DNA from 2 places in the Rhodococcus sp. 27YEA15 genome. Region 1 is predicted to be linked to the other one. Evidence: riboswitches for the same ligand, from Rfam matches in the RefSeq annotation. Region 1 holds a riboswitch; the other holds the start of a gene.
What was found. A riboswitch is a leader RNA that binds a small molecule or an ion and turns the genes downstream of it on or off. The one in region 1 is predicted to bind S-adenosylmethionine.
Positions count from the first base shown of each region.

Region 2: linked by a shared signal. The riboswitch ahead of ABH922_RS00105 (aminotransferase class V-fold PLP-dependent enzyme) and the one ahead of ABH922_RS22495 (ABC transporter substrate-binding protein) in region 1 are both predicted to bind S-adenosylmethionine.

Region 1 covers NZ_JBMHHW010000001.1:4,791,146-4,795,562, reverse strand. Annotated here, with positions in the region: gene ABH922_RS22505 (LLM class flavin-dependent oxidoreductase) at 1-900, shown strand, start outside; gene ABH922_RS22500 (GNAT family N-acetyltransferase) at 1,017-1,601, shown strand; SAM riboswitch class IV at 1,707-1,821, shown strand; gene ABH922_RS22495 (ABC transporter substrate-binding protein) at 2,008-3,666, shown strand; gene ABH922_RS22490 (ABC transporter permease) at 3,712-4,417, shown strand, end outside.
Region 2 covers NZ_JBMHHW010000001.1:27,378-31,794, forward strand. Annotated here, with positions in the region: gene ABH922_RS00095 (DUF917 domain-containing protein) at 1-336, shown strand, start outside; gene ABH922_RS00100 (PucR family transcriptional regulator) at 333-1,868, shown strand; SAM riboswitch class IV at 1,929-2,043, shown strand; gene ABH922_RS00105 (aminotransferase class V-fold PLP-dependent enzyme) at 2,095-3,420, shown strand; gene ABH922_RS00110 (putative leader peptide) at 3,469-3,615, shown strand; gene ABH922_RS00115 (hypothetical protein) at 3,666-4,280, shown strand.

The DNA of each region.
Region 1 (4,417 bases):
GTCGAAGAGTTCGGGCTCATCGACGCCCTGTATCCGGGCCGTCTGGACTTGGGGATCGGACGATCGATCTCACGAGCGGCACCCAACTCGGCCGGTGCCGGTGAGTCGTCGACCGCCGCGCAGACGTATCTCGCTTCGCGTGGCGGGGGCACACACGACGAGGACACCTTCACAGCCAACGGATTGCTGATTCCGCGCCAGTACGACCTGGCGAAGTCGTTTTCGAAGAAGTCCCTGGCTCACCTCTTCGAGCTGCTCCAGCAGCCCGGGGCGTATGCGCCGGAGTACGGGGAGCAGATCGAGCAGGTATTGGCTTTGCTTGCCGGTACGTACGTATCGTCGGAAGGGTTGCCCGTGCATGCCTCTCCCGGTGAGAACGCCGATATCCAGGTGTGGATACTGGGTGCGTCTGGTGGGCGCAGTGCCACGGTTGCCGGGGAGAACGGATTGCGTTTCATCGCCAGCTACCACCACAGTCCCAGCACGGTGATCGATGCCGTCCAAGCGTACCGGGCGGCATTCGTGCCGTCCGCCGACGTACCTGAGCCGTACGTTGCAGTGTCCGTGGATGCGGTGATCGCCGAAACCGATGAGGAGGCAAGTGAACTCGCTTCCGGATACGGTGCGTGGGTGCGGAGCATTCGGCGTGGTGAGGGCGCGATAGCGTATCCGACACCGGCCGAGGCCGCGGCCTTCGAATGGAACGACGACGATCGCGCATTGGTTCGAGACCGTCTCGCCACACAGTTCGTCGGTTCGCCCACTGCGGTCGCCGACCAACTCGAACAGCTGCGCGAGGCCACCGGTGCCGTGGAGATCTCCATCACCACCATCACTCACGATCACGCTGCCAGGGTGCGGTCGTACGAACTGATCGCACAGGAGTGGGCACGTCGATGAACGCACCGACATCATCTCGGACGGATGTCCTCGACAATCCGGCGTGGGCGAGCCTTACCGGGTTTCACGCACACTTGAGCGAGGGGACGAGCCGAGTCCGCCGGTTCAGGCCCGAGGTGTCGCGGATACTAGCGGTCGACGACCTGCGCGATCCCAACACCTGGACCGACCTTGCGGCCCTTGTCGGTCCTGGCCAAGAGGTTTCGATCACCGCTGATCTCGCCGAGCTACCCGAAGGGTGGTCGGTGGTCAGGTCGATCGAAGGTGTCCAGCTGATCGCCACCGACAAATTACGCGCCGAACCGTTCGACGAAGCCGTTCAGCTTGGTGGTGCCGACGCCGACGACATGTTGGCGCTGGTGGCACGAACGCAGCCCGGACCGTTTTCTGCCGAAACATACCGACTCGGAACGTATCTGGGCGTACGCCGCGACGGCGATCTGATTGCGATGGCCGGTGAGCGGATGCATCCGCCAGGATGGACCGAGATCAGCGCCGTGTGCACGGACTCCCAGTTCCGCGGTCAGGGACTCGCCGGACGATTGGTGCGCGCCGTTGCAGACGGAATTTATCGACGCGGTGACGTACCGTTCCTGCATACCGGAGCAGGCAACACCACTGCGATCAGTCTCTATCTCGGCCTGGGCTTCGAACTTCGTAAACATGTACATTTCAACATCGTTCGTACACCGAGTAGCTAGACCGGTGAACATCTGGCCCCCGTTGCCGCGGCGACGGGGGCCAGTTTCGATCAGTGCGAATGTATTGATTGAAACGTAAAGCTACGGCCATCTACACTTCAACTCGGTCAAGAGTTCCGACGATCGGCTCAGCGGTCGGAACAGCAACCCTCTGGTAATGGCGGGGTGCTCCTGAGCGCGACCTGGCGGCCGCCATGACGGGCGGCTGTAAGCATGCCATTTCGAAACGAGGATCTTGTGCATCACCTGATATCGCTCTGTACTTGGAATTGTTGACCTTTCGATTTCCGGCGGCGTTGTCAGGCGATGCCGTTCCCCTTCGTTTCGATGCTCGCGGCGCTGTGCGTAGCTTCGGCCGTGCTGACTGCGTTCTCGTTATTTCACCAACATTGGAGAATCACTCACGATGTCCACAAGACATGGATTCCTTTCGCGTACAACCGGCACCGTCGTTGCCGCAGGTCTGGCGCTCACTCTTCTTCTGACTGCATGTGGTGGTTCGTCGTCGGCGGCTTCGGACGACGATTCCGGCACCCCGGTGTCAGGTGGATCATTGACCTGGGGTGTCGAGACCGACCCGACCACGCTCAATCCGCAGTTGAACGGCCAGGACAAGACGAAGTTGCTGCTGCGCAATGCCTACGATTCGCTCCTGTACCGCACGACGGACGGGGAATTCGTACCGTGGCTGGCCAAGTCGTACGAAGTTTCCCCCGATCAGCTTCGGTACACCTACACATTGCGGGACGGAGTCGAGTTCCACGACGGACAGAAGCTTGATGCTGCTGCGGTGGTGAAGAACTTCACCGAGCTCAGAGACCCGGCCTACAACAGTTCGTCGCAGGGGCCGCCGTCACATATCGCCGATGTCCAAGCCACGTCGGCGGATACGGTCCAGATCGTTTTGAATGCGCCGTGGGCACCGTTCCTGGACTGGTCCGCGGCTGTCGAACTCATTTCTCCGGCATCCTATTCCAGCCCAGACGTCAAGGCAGGTGGGCCGACGGTCGCCGGTACCGGCCCGTTCGTCCTGGACCGCTACTCCAAGGGACAGGATCTGCACTTCACCAAGTTCGACAAGTACAACTGGGCGCCGGAAAACGCCGAACACCAGGGCCCGGCCTATCTGGACGAGGTGACCTACCGGTTCCTACCCGAATCCTCGGTGAGGGTAGGAGCATTGAGTTCCGGTCAGGTCGACGTCATCGAAGGCGTACCAGGCTTCGAAGCATCGCAGTTCGAGAACAGCAGCGATTTCAGCTACAAGACGGCTCTCAACACGGGAACACCGTATTCGTTGTACTTCAATACAATCACCGGGCCGACTACGGATGAGCGGGTGCGTAAAGCCTTCCGCGAGGCGGTTGATCTGGACGGCGTACTCGCGTCCGTCTACCAGGGCAAGCGGACTCGGGCGTGGACTGCGGTGTCGCCTCAGGATCCTCACTACTACGATTCCTCTCTCGAGGGCACCTACGGTAACGACGTCGACAAGGCCAATCAGCTTCTGGACGAAGCTGGTTGGACGGAAAGGGATTCCGAGGGATTTCGCACCAAGGACGGACAGCGTCTGACTATCACCAACTATCAGTCCCAGCCGTACGTGCGTGATCAGCGCGACGTGTTGCTCCAGGCGATTCAGGCGCAGGTCAAGCAAAATGCCGGCATCGACTTCGCAACGCAGCTCGTCGATCCGGGTACTTCCCTGACGCATCGCAACGCCAAGGACTACGGGATCTACGACAACTCGAACACCGCTCCGGACGGGGTGGACATCGAATATCATTGGCTGCCGGTGGACAAGGGCGGTTCGATCAACCTTTCGCTCGTGAGTGATCCCGAACTGACCCAGTGGCTTTCTGCTGCATCCGCCACCACGGACACAGCGATTCGTGCCGAAAACTACGCGGCGTTGCAGAAATTCGTCTCCGACAAGGCGTACTTCCTTCCGCTGTACGAACCGGAGGATCAGATCGCCGCAGCATCGTACGTGCACGGTACGAGTTTCCGGCCCTTCCGTCAGATGCCGGAGAGTGCCTACAACGTATGGATCGACAAGCCCTGACTCCGTAGTTCACCGCGGATTTCAGTAGCAAGAGAGGTGTAGACCATGACGGCAGTGGAGGCGGACGCCCGGCCCGATACGAGGGCCGGATCCGAGGGGGGCGAGAAGGGTTCGTATCCATGGCCGTCCATCGCGCGTGCAGTCGTGCAGAGATTGATCGCCGGCGTGTTCGTTCTCTGGGCCGCAGCCACATTGGCGTTCCTCAGCCTGCATCTGGCACCAGGAGACACCGTGGACCTGTTGATCGGCGAGCAGGTACGTACCCCGGAGATCGTTGCGGCCGTCACGGCCGAATGGGGGCTCGATCGTCCGGTGTTCGTCCAGTACATCGAGTACTTGGCAGGGTTGGCCGTCGGTGACTTCGGCAAGTCGTATGTGCTGCACCGCGATGTCAGTGACGTTCTTCTGTCACAGTTGCTGCCGACGGTGAAATTGACGGTAGCCGCATTGTTGGTCAGTGTGGTGGTCGCGGTGTCCTCCGCGGTCTTGACGGCGGGCCGGCGTTGGCCGCGCCGGATCGCCAGTGGTGTCGAGTTGGTACTGGTGTCCGCACCGTCGTTCTGGATCGGAATCGTGTTTCTCGCGATCTTCAGTTTTCAGCTGAAGATATTCCCGGTGGCGGGCGACAAGAACCTTGCATCGCTCGTCCTGCCCGCACTGACGTTGGGGCTGCCGATCGGTGCACTGTTGGGTCAAGTACTCCGCGAGGGCGTAGAACGCTCGCTCGAGGAGCCGTACGCGGTGACGGTGC
Region 2 (4,417 bases), 4.8 Mb from region 1:
CGCGTGCGAGCAGTACGTAAGACGAGTGCAGACACCCGTCGCGGCAACGTCATCGTCGAAGACAGCGCGGCGGTCCTTCGGGTCGAATTCGAGAGCGAGTACCTCTGTGTGTCCTCGGACGGCGAGATGACAGCGACGTGCCCGGACATCGTCGTGCTCGTGGACGTCCGGACGGGCGACTTCGTTGCCTGTGAGTCCGTCCATCCGGGACAGGACGTCGCGGTCCTCGTTCTACCCGGACCGGCCTGGTGGTCCCAGGATCAGGTCAGGCTCGACGTGGTGGGCCCGAGAGCCTTCGGAATCGATCACGATGCTGTTCTCACGGAGGTGCGATGAGTGCGAGTGTTTCAGCCTTGCTGAATAATCCGCGGTTCGGCAGTGTTTACCGCCTGGCGGGCAGTGGTGATCCTGTTGTCACCGTCGTAGGGGCGCTCACGGCCGAGGCCACGAAGTCTGCTGCAGCGATCTCGGCCGCAGTCGGCTCTGGTTCGGTTCTGGTGATCCTCGATCGGATCGACACGGGGGAGTGGACCTTCGATGCGTTGCTCCGGCGAGCGGTGGCGACCGGATGTCAAGTTGTAGCGGTGGCCGAGCCGGCCGTCGACGACTCCAACCTCACGTTGTTGGCCGATCGACTCGGGGTGGTGGTTCTTGCGGTCACGGATCCGTGGAGGTTCGGCGTCGAGCTCCGTGATCTGCTGTCGAATTCGCGGTCGGTGATGGCCGATGCCGTTCTCCGAGCCACGCACGCCGGGCAGCGCGCCGGTCTCACCGTCGAGAACCTACTGTCCGTGCTGCTGAACACTTTTCAACGACCATTCCTTGTCCTGGATGCGGCGGGTCGCCCACTGATCGGTGCGGACGTGTTCACCGAGAACGATCGTCTGGTCGCGGGTTCGTTGTCAGACCGGAGCGCGCCCACCACTCTGGAACTCGATTCGGGTGGAGTGCTGATCGCCTGCCCGGTGATGTCCGGAGGTGTACGCGAACCGTGGCTCGCTGTGGTGCTTCCGGTACGCCAGAGTGTCGAAGAAGCTTCTCTGGCGGTGGTTCTCGACGTCGCATCGTTGGCGGTGGGGCACAGGCTGGCAGTGGCGCGCATGATCGACGAACGGGAGGCGCGCCGGCGAAGCGCGCTGTTGAGTGAGCTCGTCGACACCACCGGCGACGCCACGCCCGGTTTACTCAGGCGTGCGCTCGACGCCGGCTGGGCACTGGACGGTTGGCATATCGGCATCAAGGTCCTGACCGTCGCAGACGTAGACCTGGTTGCCAGACGCAGCGAGGTCGCGGAGGCGTTGGCAGCGGAGGGCATCACCGCCAACGTCGTGGAACAGGCCGACGGGTGGGCCTCGTGGACCACGCTGCCGGGCGAGCCGCGCCCGGAGTCGATCACTCGGCTTGCCGAGAGCATCCGCGCAGCTCAGGATCGCCTGGATCCCACGATGGACACGTGGTTCGGCGTCGGACGGGCACATGAGGGACCTGCGGGAATCGGTATCTCGCTGTCGGAGGCGGGCGACGCCGCCCGCCTGGCGGGTTCACGTTCTCAAACCGGACGATTTCTGCACGTCGACCGACTCGGGTTGGCTCAGTTGTTGCTGGCTTGGACACGAACCGACACGTTCCAACCCGCGGCTGCGGCACTGCTCGCGCCACTGCGGGCCGCCGGGGGCGAGCTGCTCGACACGTTGTCTACCTACCTCGACGAGGAATCGTCGCTGGCACACACCGCTACTCGAATGGGATTGCACCGCAACACTGTTTCCAGCCGGATCGAGCGCATTCAGCGGCTTCTGTCAGTCGATCTCGGCGATCCGGAGACGCGGCTCGCATTGCACCTCGCGTGCCGAACAGTCCGGGAGTGACGCGCGCCATTCAGATTTCGTCTTGACAACCGGGGGACGTAACTGCCATCCTCGTTTGCAGGTCACGAGTACCAGTGTTCAGCCCCGGCTTGCTGGTCGGCAACCCTCCTCCGCGGTGGGGTGCTCCGGGTGACGACCCGGCTGCATTCGAAAACGAATGTGGCAAGCGCGGACTCGTCCGGGAACTTCACCCGAAAAGAGTCCTTGAACGTGAGGATTGTCTTCGATGACTGCTGTTTTGAGTGCCGACGCCTGCCGCACCGCGCCGATCGCCCAGGTTTCCGGCTCCGACCTTCTGGTTCCCCTCGTCCAGGGTGGCGAGCTGCCGTACGCCAACTTCGACTATGCGGCGAGCGCTCCGGCATTGTCGCAGGTCACAGACCGCATTGCGGAACTGCTGCCGACGTACGCCAGTGTTCACCGCGGCGCGGGCTACGCATCGCGGATCTCCACCCTGACCTACGAGAACGCTCGCGAATCGGTGTCGCGTTTTCTCAACTGTTCCGAGGACCAGGTGGTCGTCTTCACCCGCAACACCACTGATTCGCTGAACCTGCTCGCCCAGTGCGTACCGGGAAGCACCGTTGTGCTCGACGTCGAGCATCATGCAAACCTGTTGCCGTGGAACGATGCTCGCGTCGTCACTGCCGCAGACACCGTCGAGGAGACTATCGAGCGCCTGGTGGCCGAACTGTGCACCAAGCCCGCTGCGCTGCTCGCCGTCACCGGGGCATCCAATGTCACCGGTGAGATCTTGCCGATTGCTCGCCTGACCGAGATCGCACACCGACTCGGCACCCGCATCCTGGTGGACGCCGCTCAACTGGCACCCCACCGTCGTATCGACTTGCAGGAATGCGGCGTCGATTACATCGCGTTCTCCGGTCACAAGCTCTACGCGCCGTTCGGTTCCGGAGTGCTCGCCGGTCGCCGTGACTGGCTCGACCAGGCTCAGCCGTACCTCGCCGGCGGCGGCGCGGTGCGTGAGGTCACGACCACGTCCACCGAGTGGGCATGTGCGCCCGCTCGCCACGAGGCAGGCTCACCCAACGTGCTCGGTGCTGCAGCCATTGCCGCCGCCTGTGAAACCTTGCAGGCCTTGGACTTCGATGCGATCGCCGAGCACGAGAAGGCCCTGACGGAGCAGCTGACCGACGGATTGTCCGCCATTGTCGGCGTCGACGTGGTTCGGTTGTGGGCCGACGCTCCCGACGCGGTCGGAATCGTCACCTTCACCGTCGCCGGCTACGAGCCCGGTGAGATCGCGGCGTTTCTGTCCGCCGAACACGGCATCGGTGTCCGGGATGGACGTTTCTGCGCACATCCGGCACTGGCACGCCTGGGCCTGTCCGGAGGTGCCGTGCGTGCGAGCCTCGGGCTGGGGAGCAGCTCGGACGACGTACAGCGATTGATCGACGCCGTGAAAATCCTGGTTTCCGATCAGCGTGATTGGAACTACGAGAAAACGGCGGGTTCCTGGAATCCGGTGCCCGAGACCCGCAGCTTTCTCGTCGGGTCAGACGAGAAAGCCGGTGCCGCCGAGTGCGTCTGAGCTGAGCTCGGTCACCGAAAACCCGAACGGACCACTACCATGGTGAACATGGCAACAGCAGAACTCATGGGCGCATCGCGTGCTTCCGTGAGCCGCTGGGATGTTTCCGATATTTCCGTGAGCAGCTGGGCTGCCCATTGGGGCCGTCGCCATGTCGACCTCTGCCGTACGTCGTCAGGAATGTGTTCGAGCTGACGATCGTCTCGCGCTCATCACGATTTTTTCTGATTTTCGGAGGTCTACAGATGTCTTCACGTACTTCACCTGCCCTGCACGTAGCGGTCGAGCTCACCGGCGCAGGCCATCACCCGGCAGCGGCGTCTGCCCCGGGAAACTCGCCTGTGATCGGTGGCGACTACTGGGTTGACCTCACCGAGAACGAACGTGTCCTCGATTTGGCCGCATTTCCTACCAATGTGGTAAGGATTCGCGCTTCCGACCTGCGTGAAGCCCAACTCGAACGCGCACGCGTCCGGACCGCGATCGCCGAGGAGGGTCGCGACCCAGACAGTGTCGTCGTGCTCGTCGATCTCGAGATCCTGATTGCCCCGGAAGCGCGTGCCGCGCGCAAGGAATTGGCGCAACTCGACAGTGCACTCACCGAGCGCCGTATCCCGTCCTCGCTGCACTACGTCGGCACCCCGAGCGGGCTCGGTAGCCTGATCGCCGATATCAGAGCTGCTGACGTCGCGGACGGCGTCACGTTGCTGCCGCTGGCCCTACCGCGCACGCTCGAGTATCTGGTGGACGGAACGATTCTGTGGCTGCAGGATCGTGGGCTGGTCACGGCCTCCACAGCAGTCGACGATGTGCTCGGACGTTTCGGTCTGCCGCCTCGTCAGCGCACTCTCGCTTCCTGATCGATCTTTTTTCCCAACTGGGGGATCGCCGAATTTGTCGGTGGTCCCCCAGTTTTGTCATGTCCGAGCAGAAATCGACCGATGTCTGATATTGACAATTTTAGGTCAATTTTTCTCCGTGACGTTCAACGGCGCCG